Regions from separate parts of the Bacillus sp. SD127 genome, predicted to be linked through region 1. Evidence: riboswitches for the same ligand, from Rfam matches in the RefSeq annotation. Region 1 holds a riboswitch; each other region holds the start of a gene.
The links. A riboswitch is a leader RNA that binds a small molecule or an ion and turns the genes downstream of it on or off. The one in region 1 is predicted to bind S-adenosylmethionine.

Region 1 (4,064 bases):
TCAGGGAGAACAAGAACGTCAGCATTTTTACTCTCTTTTTCAATTAAAGATTCAGCCTTTTTTATATTTTCTGAAGGTTTTCCGTATGAAATATCAAATTGAAGACAAGATATGGTCCATTTCATTTTTTAACACCCCATATTTTTCTTTACTTTTTTCATTTAACCATATATGATACTGGACTATCATTTCAAGATTTTTTTAGAAGGTGAAAACAGATGAAATTTGAACATTCTCAAGTGCTGCAGGAACTGCCTAAACAATTCTTTGCTTCTCTTGTGCAGAAAGTGAACCTAAAGCTGAAGGAAGGACATGATGTCATCAATTTGGGGCAGGGGAATCCGGATCAGCCGACGCCCGAGCATATTGTTGAGGAAATGAAGCGAGCCGTTGCTCAGCCTGAAAATCATAAATACTCCTCATTTCGAGGTTCGCACAGTCTTAAATCAGCAGCGGCTGCATTTTATAAAAGAGAATACGGCGTTCAGCTTGATCCGGAAACTGAAGTAGCCGTATTATTCGGCGGGAAAGCCGGTCTTGTCGAGCTGCCGCAATGCCTGCTAAATCCGGGGGATACGATTTTGGTTCCTGACCCTGGCTATCCAGATTATTGGTCCGGTGTCACGCTTGCGAAAGCGAATATGGAAATGATGCCGCTCACTAAGGAAAATGCGTTTCTTCCTGAATACGCAAGCATTTCCCCTGACGTAAGAGAACAAGCGAAACTGATGTACTTGAATTATCCGAATAATCCGACTGGAGCCGTCGCTACCGCAGAATTTTTTAGAGAAACGGTGAGTTTTGCGATAGAAAACGAAATCTGTGTGGTCCATGATTTTGCTTACGGTGCAGTGGGCTTTGACGGACACAAGTCTTTAAGCTTTTTGCAGACTGAAGGCGCTAAGGATATCGGAATAGAAATTTACACGCTGTCCAAAACATATAATATGGCGGGCTGGCGGGTCGGTTTTGCAGTTGGTAACGCCTCGGTCATAGAAGCGATCAATCTTTATCAAGACCATATGTTTGTCAGTCTTTTCAAAGCAACCCAGCAGGCTGCCGAGGCGGCACTTTTATCTGAGCAGACATGCGTAGCGGAGCAAAATGCCCGGTATGAAAGCAGGCGCAACGCTTGGATAGCGGCATGCAGGGAAATTGGCTGGGATGTAACAGCGCCTGCGGGTTCATTTTTTGCGTGGCTGCCGGTGCCTGAAGGCTATAGCTCTGAGCAATTCTCAGATCTCTTGCTTGAAAAAGCGAATGTGGCGGTTGCAGCAGGAAACGGCTTTGGTAAATATGGCGAGGGGTATGTCAGAGTGGGGCTCTTAACGAGTGAAGCTAGGCTTAAAGAAGCAGCTCATCGAATTGGCAAACTAAACCTGTTTACCCAAAAAAGCATTGACAAGATTCTTTAACGGTGGGATAATTCAAAATAATTTATAAAATCTATATTTTCTTATCAAGAGCAGGCAGAGGGACGAGCCCGATGAAGCCCGGCAACCGACTTGTAAAGCACGGTGCTAATTCTTGCAGCTGGCGGCTGAGAGATAAGATTCGGACGAGAAACGAAACCTCTTTAGACGCATTGCTGTTTGAAGAGGTTTTTTATATGGGTTAAAAAATGAAAGGAGCTCTGGCATGAGTGAATTATTAGCAACATATCTCCTGACCGAGCCGGGAGCCGACACGGAGAAAAAAGCAGAACAAATCGCAACAGGATTGACGGTGGGCTCTTGGACTGATCTGCCTCTGGTGAAGCAGGAGCAGATGCAAAAGCATAAGGGACGGGTTGTAAAGGTCGAGGAGAGAGAGGGACATCTTGCATCAGGAAAACAAGCGGTTATCACAATTGCCTATCCCGAGGTAAATTTCTCACAGGATATTCCGGCATTGCTGACAACTGTGTTTGGCAAGCTGTCGCTGGACGGAAAAATCAAGTTAATAGATCTCGAATTTTCTGTAGCGTTTAAGCGAACACTTCCGGGCCCGAAGTTTGGCGTATACGGCATCCGGAAGATGCTTGGAGAGTTTGAAAGACCGCTGTTAATGAGCATTTTTAAAGGGGTCATCGGAAGGGACCTGAGTGATATTAAAGAACAGCTCAGGCAGCAGGCGCTAGGCGGGGTTGACTTAATCAAAGACGATGAAATTTTCTTTGAGACGGGTTTAGCACCTTTTGAAACAAGAATTACAGAGGGAAAACAAATTTTGAAAGAAACATACGAGCAGACCGGCCATAAAACGCTGTATGCAGTGAATTTGACTGGAAGAACGGCTGAGCTTAAAGATAAAGCAAGACGCGCCGCTGAATTGGGAGCGGATGCGCTTTTATTGAATGTCTTCGCTTACGGTTTGGACGTCATGCAAAGCCTTGCGGAAGATCCGGACGTATCAATCCCCATTATGGCGCACCCAGCAGTCAGCGGGGCATTTACATCCTCACCGTTGTACGGGTTTTCCCATGCCCTTTTGCTCGGAAAATTAAACCGATATTGCGGCGCTGACTTCAGTCTGTTTCCTTCTCCATATGGCTCAGTTGCGCTTCCGAAAGAAGACGCGCTGGCGATTCATGAAGAATGCGTAAGAGAAGATGCCTTTAACCAGACATTTGCCGTTCCGTCCGCCGGTATTCACCCTGGTATGGTTCCGCTTCTCATGCGTGATTTTGGCATTGATCATATTATTAACGCCGGCGGAGGCATACACGGACATCCAAACGGCGCCCAAGGCGGGGGCAAAGCGTTCAGAGCTATTATTGATGCGGTTTTGGAGGCGCAGCCGATTGAAGAAAAAGCCGGTCAATGCGAAGATTTGAAGCTTGCGCTTGATAAATGGGGAAAGGCTGAAGCCGTATGACGACTCAAAAACCGTTAATGATATGTGATTTTGATGGAACCATCACGATGAACGACAACATTATAAACATTATGAAAACATTCGCTCCGCCGGAGTGGACGGCGTTAAAAGACGGCGTGCTCTCCAAAACGATGTCGATCCAAGAAGGCGTCGGACGAATGTTCGGCCTTCTGCCGAGCAGCTTAAAAGAGGAGATTACGAGATTCGTATTAGAAGACGCAAAAATCCGGGACGGCTTTCGGGAATTTGTCGCATTTGTTAACAAGCATGAACTCCCGTTTTATGTCGTAAGCGGGGGGATGGACTTTTTTGTCTATCCGCTGCTTGAAGGAATTGTTGAGAAAGATCATATTTATTGCAACCGTGCGTTATTTGAGAACGAATTCATTCATATTGATTGGCCTCATTCTTGCAAAGGCACATGCACAAATCAATGCGGGTGCTGCAAGCCGACTGTTATGAACGAGCTTTCTGAGCCTGATCAATATATCATCATGATCGGTGACTCCGTTACCGATGTAGAGGCGGCAAAGCTGTCTGATCTTTGCTTTGCAAGGGATTATTTATTAAATGAATGCAAGGAGCATCATCTGAATCATATCCCATACCATGATTTTCACGAAATAAAGAAAGCGATTGAAGACGTAACGGAGGTAAAGAAATGGCTGCAAAACAAGAGCGCTGGCGCGAGCTTGCCGAAGTGAAACGGGAATTGGCAGAAAGAGATTGGTTTCCGGCGACCAGCGGCAACCTGTCCATCAAGGTTTCTGATGAGCCATTGCAATTTCTCGTAACGGCGAGCGGAAAAGATAAACGAAAAGAAACGGATGAAGACTTCCTGTTGGTGGATCAGAACGGAGAGCCTGCCGAAAGCGGACATCATCTGAAACCGTCAGCAGAAACGCTTTTGCATACGCATCTGTACAATAAAACAAATGCCGGATGCTGTCTTCATGTTCATACGGTCAACAATAACGTCATCTCAGAGCTGTATGGAGATCAAAATCAAATCACTTTTAAAGGTCAAGAAATTATAAAAGCGCTTGGCCTGTGGGAAGAGAATGCAGAAGTGTCCATTCCAATTATAGAAAATCCGGCTCATATTCCGACTCTCGCAGCGCTTTTCGCGGATCAGGTTACTGGAGATTCAGGAGCTGTCCTGATCCGGAACCATGGCATTACTGCTTGGGGAAGAACAGCATTTGAAG
Region 2 (4,064 bases), 170 kb from region 1:
AGCGAAAACCGGGCATTTTTTGAACAGTTCTCCATGATTCGCGCAGACGATTACTATACGATTGAAGGGCAGAGAAAAAGGATCGAACAATATCAGCAAAGGCTGGTAAATGACCAAGAGTATCACTTCGGCATCTTCACAAATAAAGACCATACATTAATCGGGACGGTTTCCCTTTTCCAAATCATCCGCGGAGCGCTGCAATGCGCGTTTATTGGATACTTTTTAGATAAAGCCCATAACGGAAAGGGCCTTATGACAGAGGCGGTCAGACTGATTGTTGATTATGCGTTTCACGATTTGAAACTGCATCGCATTGAAGCCGGTGTCATGCCTCGCAATCTGGGGTCCATGCGCGTATTAGAAAAAGCGGGATTTCATAAAGAGGGTATTGCCCGAAAAAACGTGAAAATCAATGGAAAATGGGAGGATCATCAAGTACTGGCGATTCTGAATCCTGATGATGAAAAATAAAAAAGAAGCCGGGATATCGCCCGGCTTCTTTTTTAACGCGCAGCTACGGGCGCAATTTCTTTCAGCGCTTGTTCGAAATCACGTTCTAAATCATCTGCATGTTCGACTCCCACACTTAGACGGAGCAGGCCGTCTGTGATGCCGCGTTTTTCACGCTCTTCCTTAGGCATTGCCGCGTGAGACATCGTTGCCGGATAGGACAAAATCGATTCCACGGCGCCAAGGCTCACAGCAAAGACCGGAAGTGATACATTCTCTACTAATTTCTTAACGGCCTTTTTGCTTTCAAGCTCAAAAGAAAGCACAGCACCCGCTCCCACCGACTGACTTTTATGGGTTTGGGCCCCCGGATGATCAGACAGCCCCGGATAATACACGCGTTTCACCGCCGGATGCTTCTGGAAAAATTCCGCAAGCCGCTGCGCTGTTTGGCTCGCTTTTTCTAAACGGACCTGCAATGTTTTTAAGCCGCGCAGCACGAGCCAGCAATCTTGCACGCCAAGGACGGCGCCGAACGAGTTTTGCAGCTTATACAGCTGCTTCCCAAGCTCTTCATCCTTGACAGCAGCCAGTCCTGACAGCACATCGCTGTGTCCGCTCAGGAATTTTGTTGCGCTGTGAAGCACAATATCCACGCCGAGATCAAGCGGACGCTGCAGTGCCGGTGTCATGAATGTATTATCCAGAAAGGTCAGACAGCCGTTTTCTTTTGCAAGCTGGACAACCGCTTTAATATCAGTAATTCCAAGTGTCGGATTTGACGGTGTCTCCATATAAATGACCTTTGTGTTTGGCTGGATATTCCGTGCCACTTCGTTGATATCCGTCATATCAACAAACGTGTGCTCAATGCCAAAACGGGTCAAAACCTCTGTCACCATGCGGAAGGTTCCGCCGTATACATCTTCTGTCACAAGAACGTGATCGCCCTGTGAGAGAAGTAAAAATGCTGTTGAGATCGCAGCCATGCCTGAACTGAAAGCAAACCCTCTCGTTCCGCCTTCCAGTGCGGCAATTGTTTCTTCGAGAGCTGTTCTTGTCGGCGTGCCTGAGCGGCTGTAATCATATGCGCCAAATTCTTCAAATGAAGATTGATGGAAGGTCGATGCGTGCTGGATCGGTACACTGACCGCCCCGGTTGCACCGTCTGTTTTAAATGGATTGTGCACGAGCTGGGTTTCCAGCGTCCAATTGTGATTACTCAAATGAAACAGCTCCCTCTTTGACCTGACATAACGCCTGTTTTAGGTCCTCTTTTAAATCTTCCGCATGTTCAATTCCGACTGAAAAACGCAGCAGACGATTGCAGACACCGTTTGCGATACGGATTTCTTCAGGAATATCCATGTGCGTCTGTGTGGCAGGGTATGTAATAAAGCTCTCCACCCCGCCGAGGCTTTCTGCAAAGCAAATCGTTTTCAGTGCTTTTAAAAATGGATTCACCCATTCTTCTTTTTGCAGACGGAAGGACAACATGCCTCCTTTTCCCGGGTAAAGCACATCCTTGATTTCTTCTTGCTTCTCTAAAAAGGCCGCTAACTCCTGAGCGTTCGCCTGATGCTGGCGCATTCTGAGACTGAGCGTCTTCATTCCTCTCATCAAAAGCCATGAGTCAAACGGAGGCAAGACGGCGCCGATGGCGTTTTGATGCTGAAACATTTCTTCTCCAAGCTGTTCATCCTTGACAACAACAAGCCCCGCAAGCAGATCGTTATGCCCGCCTAAATATTTGGTTGCGCTGTGAATGACAATGTCGGCTCCAAGCTCAAGCGGACGCTGCAAAACCGGTGTATAAAATGTGTTGTCAACAATCACCAGAAGATCGTGCTCTTTTGAAATCCGAGCGATCTTTTCAATGTCCGCCTCCTGCATCAGCGGATTTGTCGGTGTTTCCACAAACACTGCTTTTGTATTTGGTGTAATCTTGGAGCGTAAACAGTCCTCATCGCTGAAATCATCATAATAAAAGGTCAAGCCGTATTTTTTCCATTCATTTTCAAACAGACGGTACGTGCCGCCATACAAGTCCGATGAAACGATCAGTTCATCCCCGCTTTTAAACAGCGCCATAATCGTTTGAATTGCTGCCATTCCCGAACTGAAGGCAAGCCCTCTCGCTCCGTTTTCTAAACTGGCAATCGCGTCCTCAACAAGCTGGCGTGTCGGGTTTTTTGTCCGAACATAATCAAATCCGGTCGATTCGCCGATCCCTCTGTGGCGGTATGCTGTTGATAAATAAATAGGAGGACTCACTGTTCCCGTTACTTCGTCGCTTCGGTTTCCGATTTGGGCTAATTTCGTTTCAACGTGCTGTGACATATAGCTGACACCTTCCCTTTTCATAATAAAAAACCCCTTCTTCATAAGAAGAAGGGGTTTAACGCTTCTTCTTATCTTCCAAGCATAGTACGCTTGCTGGATTTAGCACCTTGGCGCTTTGCACGTATGCAAAACAAGCCGGTTGCTGAGGTTTCTAAGGGCCAGTCCCTCCACCTCTCACGATAAGAAATATCGATTTCAATTTTCTGATTGTTTTATATTAGCGCAATTTGCAGTTTATTTCAATACTTTTTTCTTCGGGCACCGAACTATTTAAAGAGAGAAATTTCTAATAATTCATGGTACAATAATTTCAAACGCAAGAAAGTCTAGTGATGCCCTGGAGGAATGTATTATGGCACCGAAAAACGGCACAGTTCAAGAAAAGAAGCTCTTTTCAAAAGAGCTTAACGAGGAAATGACAGTACTCGTTTATCTGCCGTCAAACTACTCCCCTCTTTATAAATATCATCTTATTATCGCGCAGGACGGCCACGATTATTTCAGGCTGGGGAGAATCGGCAGACAAGTGGAGGAATTGCTGTCCAAAAGAGAAATAGACCGATGCATTATTATCGGTGTTCCTTACAAGGATGTAAAAGAACGCAGAAAAACCTATCATCCGGAAGGTTCTAAGTTTTCGGCATATAAACGATTCATTGCCCACGAGCTAGTTCCTTTTGCAGATCATGAATTTCCGACGTACCAAGTCGGCTACGGGCGGACACTGATCGGTGATTCTCTCGGAGCGACCGTTTCTCTTATGACAGCGCTTGATTATCCGAATATGTTTGGTAACATCATCATGCAGTCTCCCTATGTAGATCAACATGTATTAGAAGCCGTGAAACAGTCAGACGACATCAAACACCTCTCTCTTTATCACCAAATCGGAACAAAAGAAACAGACGTCCATACGACAGACGGCAATATTTTGGACTTCACAGAACCGAATCAGGAGCTGAAAAAGCTTTTGGAGGAAAAGCTTTCCGATTATTATTTTGAGCCATTTGACGGAGACCACAAGTGGACATACTGGCAGCCGCTCATTACGCCGGCTCTGAAAAAAATGCTCTAACATACTTTATTTTCAGGAGGGACATACTATGAAATACGGAATTGTTTTATTTCCATCAAAAAAACTGCAAGATCTCGCGAACTCTTACAGAAAGCGCTATGATCCGAGCTATTCACTGATCCCGCCTCATTTGACGCTGAGATCTTCATTTGAATTTACAGAAGAGGAAGCCGGTGAATTGGTATCACAATTG
Region 3 (4,064 bases), 250 kb from region 1:
GTGATCAGTGTGCTTCCGGCTTTTTGATCACGGTATTCTTCGAGCGTTGCCATGCCTCTAAGCCGATATGCGGGTGAATCAGTCAATAGCGGCTGATTTTCGGGAGAAAAGGAAGCGATGCTGATCAGCGTTCCTTCAAAAAAAGCGCCGAGATGGAAAGAGCCTTCTGCTTGATCCTGTTCATATTTGCATTGTTCAATTGATTGATGGGGACGCAAAATGCGGTTCCTGATTTCATATGTATCCTCTGCGGGTATGGTTTTCACTTCAAGCATGATGTTCCTCCTCCTATGTGATTTATTTTCTATATCGTAACACGAATCGGGTTTGAAAAAGACTGCCCAATTGGTTCGGACAGTCTTAGAAAGCGATTTTAATGCAAATAAATATTCTGACGCTGTTCATCTTTTTGCTTAATGTAAGAAGTAAGTTCCGACGTCAAGTCAGATCTGAGAAAAGGCGTGATTAAATAGATGCCGTTAAACAGCTCGCAGGCAGTATCCAGCAGGGAGCGTGCAATCGCAAGGCCTTCCGCCTTTTGTTTCTCTTTATCTTCGCCGGCGCGCGCCATTTTTTCGCGGATGGAATCGGACAGCTTGATGCCCGGAATTTCGTTATGGATAAACTCAGCGTTCCGGCTGCTTGTCAGCGGCATAACGCCGATATAAATCGGAGTCTTCAAATGCTTTGTTTCATTATGAATATCGACAAGCTGCTGCTCCGAATAGACGGGCTGTGAGATAAAATAATCAGCGCCGCAGTCTATTTTTTTCTCCAGCCGTTTTACGGCTTTATCGAGATGGCGGACGTTTGGATTAAAAGCAGCGGCCACTGAGAAATTGGTTTTCTTTCCGAGCGGTTTTCCGGACAGAGACAGCCCTTCATTGAACTGTTTAATCAGCCTGATTAAATCAAAGGATGTTAAATCATAGACAGACGTTGCACCCGGGAAATCACCGATTTTAGAAGGATCGCCGGTAATCGCCAGCACATCATGCAGCCCTAATGTGTCCAGTCCCATTAAATGTGACTGGAGTCCGATAATGTTTCGGTCCCGGCATGTAATATGGACAAGAGACCGCATATCGAGCTGCTGCTTGACAAGGGCGCCGCAGGCAACATTGCTGATCCGCGGGGTTGCCAGTGAGTTATCGGCGAGCGTCAGGGCATCGATTCCCGCTTCTTTTAATTCGGCAGCGGCGGACAGAAATTTGTCAAAGCTCAATTTCTTCGGCGGGTCCAGCTCAACAATAATTGAGCGCTTTTCCGCAGCGATTTCATTTAATCCCGGCTCTGTCCGTTCGTGCTGAACGGTCACCAATTCCTTTGCCCGAACCTTTACATGCTTTTCCGTAACAGGGGCGAGTCCGCCCACAGCCTCTGCCATAGCCCGGATGTGGTTTGGCGTGGTGCCGCAGCAGCCGCCGATAATCCGCGCGCCTTGCTTGCGGAACTCAGCCGCGCTGTTTTGAAAATACTTGTCGTCAGTTTCATATACAAGCCGGCCTTCTTCGAGTGAGGGGAGGCTGCTGTTCGGGTAGACAGATAAAAACACGTCATCAAAAATCGGCACTTCACTGAGCGCTTCAATCATGTGGTAAGGGCCGAGCCGGCAGTTAATGCCGACGATATCGGCACCGAGATCCGCAACCGAGCGCAGCGCATCAGAAAGCGGCGTTCCATCCTGAAGTACGCCTTGCTCATGCATGGATACATTCAGCATAATCGGAAGATCGGTTTCTTTTCGGGCGATTTTCAGCACTGCACGGGCTTCTTCCAAATCATAATACGTTTCTAACAGCAAACCGTCCGGCTCTTCATGCAGCAGTAAATACAGCTGTTCGCGAAAGCTTCGTTTGATTTCGTCAAGGCTGTACGCATTTTTGTTAAACGTGCGGATGCCGCCCATCGTCCCGAGCACATACGCATCGCCGGCGGAAGCCCGCGCGATTTTTACAGCCTCCTGATTCATTTTTTTGATGTCATCTTCAAGGCCGTGTCTCGATAATTTAATATAGTTCGCTCCGTACGTGTTGGTCTGAATGATGTTTGCTCCCGCTTCGACATAGGCTTTATGTATACGCTGAATTTCCTCAGGTTTTGAAAGATTAAGCTCCTCAAAGCACCTGTCTATTCCGAAGGAGTAAAGCAGCGTGCCCATTGCGCCGTCACCGATTAACACCTGTTTCTTCAAATCTTCTAAAAGTCCCATTGTCTGCCTCCTTTATTCACATTCAGCAAGGAAAAAAGAGAAATAAAAAAAGTCCTCTTAAGAAGAAGACTTTGTCAGTGATATTGTCTCTTCTTATCTTCCAAGCTGTTCGAGCTTGCTGGATTTAGCACCTTGGTCATGGCAATGCGCCATTACACCGGTTGCTGAAGCTTCGTCGGGCCAGTCCCTCTGCTTCTCTTGATAAGAACGGATATGAAATTTTACATGTTCAGGAGCTGCCAAAAGATGCCTGGCATTTTCCCTTTCTCCAAATTTACCGAAAATAAAGACAATAATCAATAGGAATCAGAAAATTTATCTGAAATTTATAAATTGAACGTCAATTGGCAGATCGGCACCTCGAACTGCTGCGATAACCTGCTGAAGATCATCCTTGTTTTTTCCGGTGACACGCACTTGATCATCCTGCACTTGAGATTTTACTTTCAGTCCGGAGTTTTTGATGATGGTATTGATTTTTTTGGCGTTGTCTTTGTCAATCCCTTGAACAAGCTTTGCGCGCTGGCGTACGGTGCCGCCGGACGCGTTCTCAATTTTGGCGTAATCAATGTTTTTTGTCGGCACGCTGCGCTTAATCAATTTGCTGACAAGCACATCCTTGAGCTGGCTTAATTTGAATTCGTCATCGGAAACAAGAACAAGCTCTTCTTTATCTAATGAAATGTCGCTTTTGCTCCCTTTGAAGTCATAGCGTGTGCTGATTTCCTTCAGTGCGATTTGAATCGCGTTTTGCACTTCAGGGAGTTCCACCTTGGATACAATATCAAATGAACTTTCTTTTGCCATATGAAAACCTCCATAACATTTAACTTATGTGTTGATTATAGTAGAATAAAGAGAAACTTCCAACAAAACAAAGAATCAATTTGTGATGATTGGAAAAAATGTTAACAAGATCCGCAGTGAAATAAGCGGGAAGAGGAAGGACGATAGCATGAGACCAGGGCAGCAATTAACCTTGAGTATAGATCACGAAACGGACTTCGGTTACTTTTTAACCGATGGAGAAGATACGATTCTCTTACATAACAGTGAAGTGACAGAGGATATAGAAGACAGAGATGAGGTAGAGGTCTTTATATACGTTGACCAGCAGGAACGGCTTGCAGCAACGATGAAAATTCCGGTCATCAGCGCTGATGAGTACGGATGGGTAGAAGTGGTGGACACGGTAGATGATATGGGCGTATTCGTCGATGTCGGCCTTTCGAAAGACGCGCTTGTCGCAACAGAGCATCTGCCGCCGTATGAAGATGTCTGGCCGCAAAAAGGGGATAAGCTCTACTGTATGCTGAAGGTGACAAATCGGGGGCGCATGTTTGCCAAACCCGCACCGGAGGATATCATCAGCGAGCTGTTTACGGACGCTTCAGACGATCTGATGAATAAAGAGCTGACCGGAACGGTGTACAGGCTGATCGCTTCAGGATCGTTCATCATTACGGATGACGGAATCCGCGGTTTTATTCATTCATCAGAAAGAAAAGAAGAGCCTAGACTCGGCTCAAGAGTGACAGGACGTGTGATTCAAGTGAAGGAAGACGGCTCAGTGAATATGTCGCTTCTTCCGAGAAAGCAGGATGCGCTGTCTGTTGATGCCGAGTATATTCTAACGTATTTAAGAACGAGAAACGGCGCCATGCCGTACAGCGACAAAAGCCAGCCCGATGATATCAAAGAACGTTTTAACATGAGCAAGGCTGCCTTTAAACGGGCGCTTGGCCACTTAATGAAAAACGGAAAAGTGTATCAGGAAGACGGCTGGACATACGAGAAAAAATAATGCATGAAAAAGACTCGCCTGCAGCAGAACTGCGGAGCGAGCCTTTTT

Region 2: it holds a riboswitch for S-adenosylmethionine, as region 1 does, so the genes downstream of both, metI (cystathionine gamma-synthase/O-acetylhomoserine thiolyase) here and mtnW (2,3-diketo-5-methylthiopentyl-1-phosphate enolase) in region 1, are expected to answer to the same signal.
Region 3: it holds a riboswitch for S-adenosylmethionine, as region 1 does, so the genes downstream of both, ACQVGS_RS16225 (bifunctional homocysteine S-methyltransferase/methylenetetrahydrofolate reductase) here and mtnW (2,3-diketo-5-methylthiopentyl-1-phosphate enolase) in region 1, are expected to answer to the same signal.

The regions. Positions count from the first base shown of each region.
Region 1 is NZ_CP191226.1:2,849,989-2,854,052, reverse strand. It holds gene ACQVGS_RS14820 (carbon-nitrogen family hydrolase) at 1-125, opposite strand, end outside; gene ACQVGS_RS14815 (pyridoxal phosphate-dependent aminotransferase) at 219-1,415, shown strand; SAM riboswitch class I at 1,454-1,554, shown strand; gene mtnW (2,3-diketo-5-methylthiopentyl-1-phosphate enolase) at 1,639-2,856, shown strand; gene mtnX (2-hydroxy-3-keto-5-methylthiopentenyl-1-phosphate phosphatase) at 2,853-3,560, shown strand; gene ACQVGS_RS14800 (methylthioribulose 1-phosphate dehydratase) at 3,518-4,064, shown strand, end outside.
Region 2 is NZ_CP191226.1:3,017,337-3,021,400, forward strand. It holds gene ACQVGS_RS15755 (GNAT family N-acetyltransferase) at 1-474, shown strand, start outside; gene metC (cystathionine beta-lyase) at 507-1,679, opposite strand; gene metI (cystathionine gamma-synthase/O-acetylhomoserine thiolyase) at 1,672-2,793, opposite strand; SAM riboswitch class I at 2,862-2,982, opposite strand; gene ACQVGS_RS15770 (esterase family protein) at 3,149-3,871, shown strand; gene ACQVGS_RS15775 (YjcG family protein) at 3,900-4,064, shown strand, end outside.
Region 3 is NZ_CP191226.1:3,096,213-3,100,276, reverse strand. It holds gene ACQVGS_RS16230 (GNAT family N-acetyltransferase) at 1-275, opposite strand, end outside; gene ACQVGS_RS16225 (bifunctional homocysteine S-methyltransferase/methylenetetrahydrofolate reductase) at 374-2,212, opposite strand; SAM riboswitch class I at 2,303-2,420, opposite strand; gene ACQVGS_RS16220 (YajQ family cyclic di-GMP-binding protein) at 2,528-3,019, opposite strand; partial or broken gene ACQVGS_RS16215 (CvfB family protein) at 3,118-4,016, shown strand.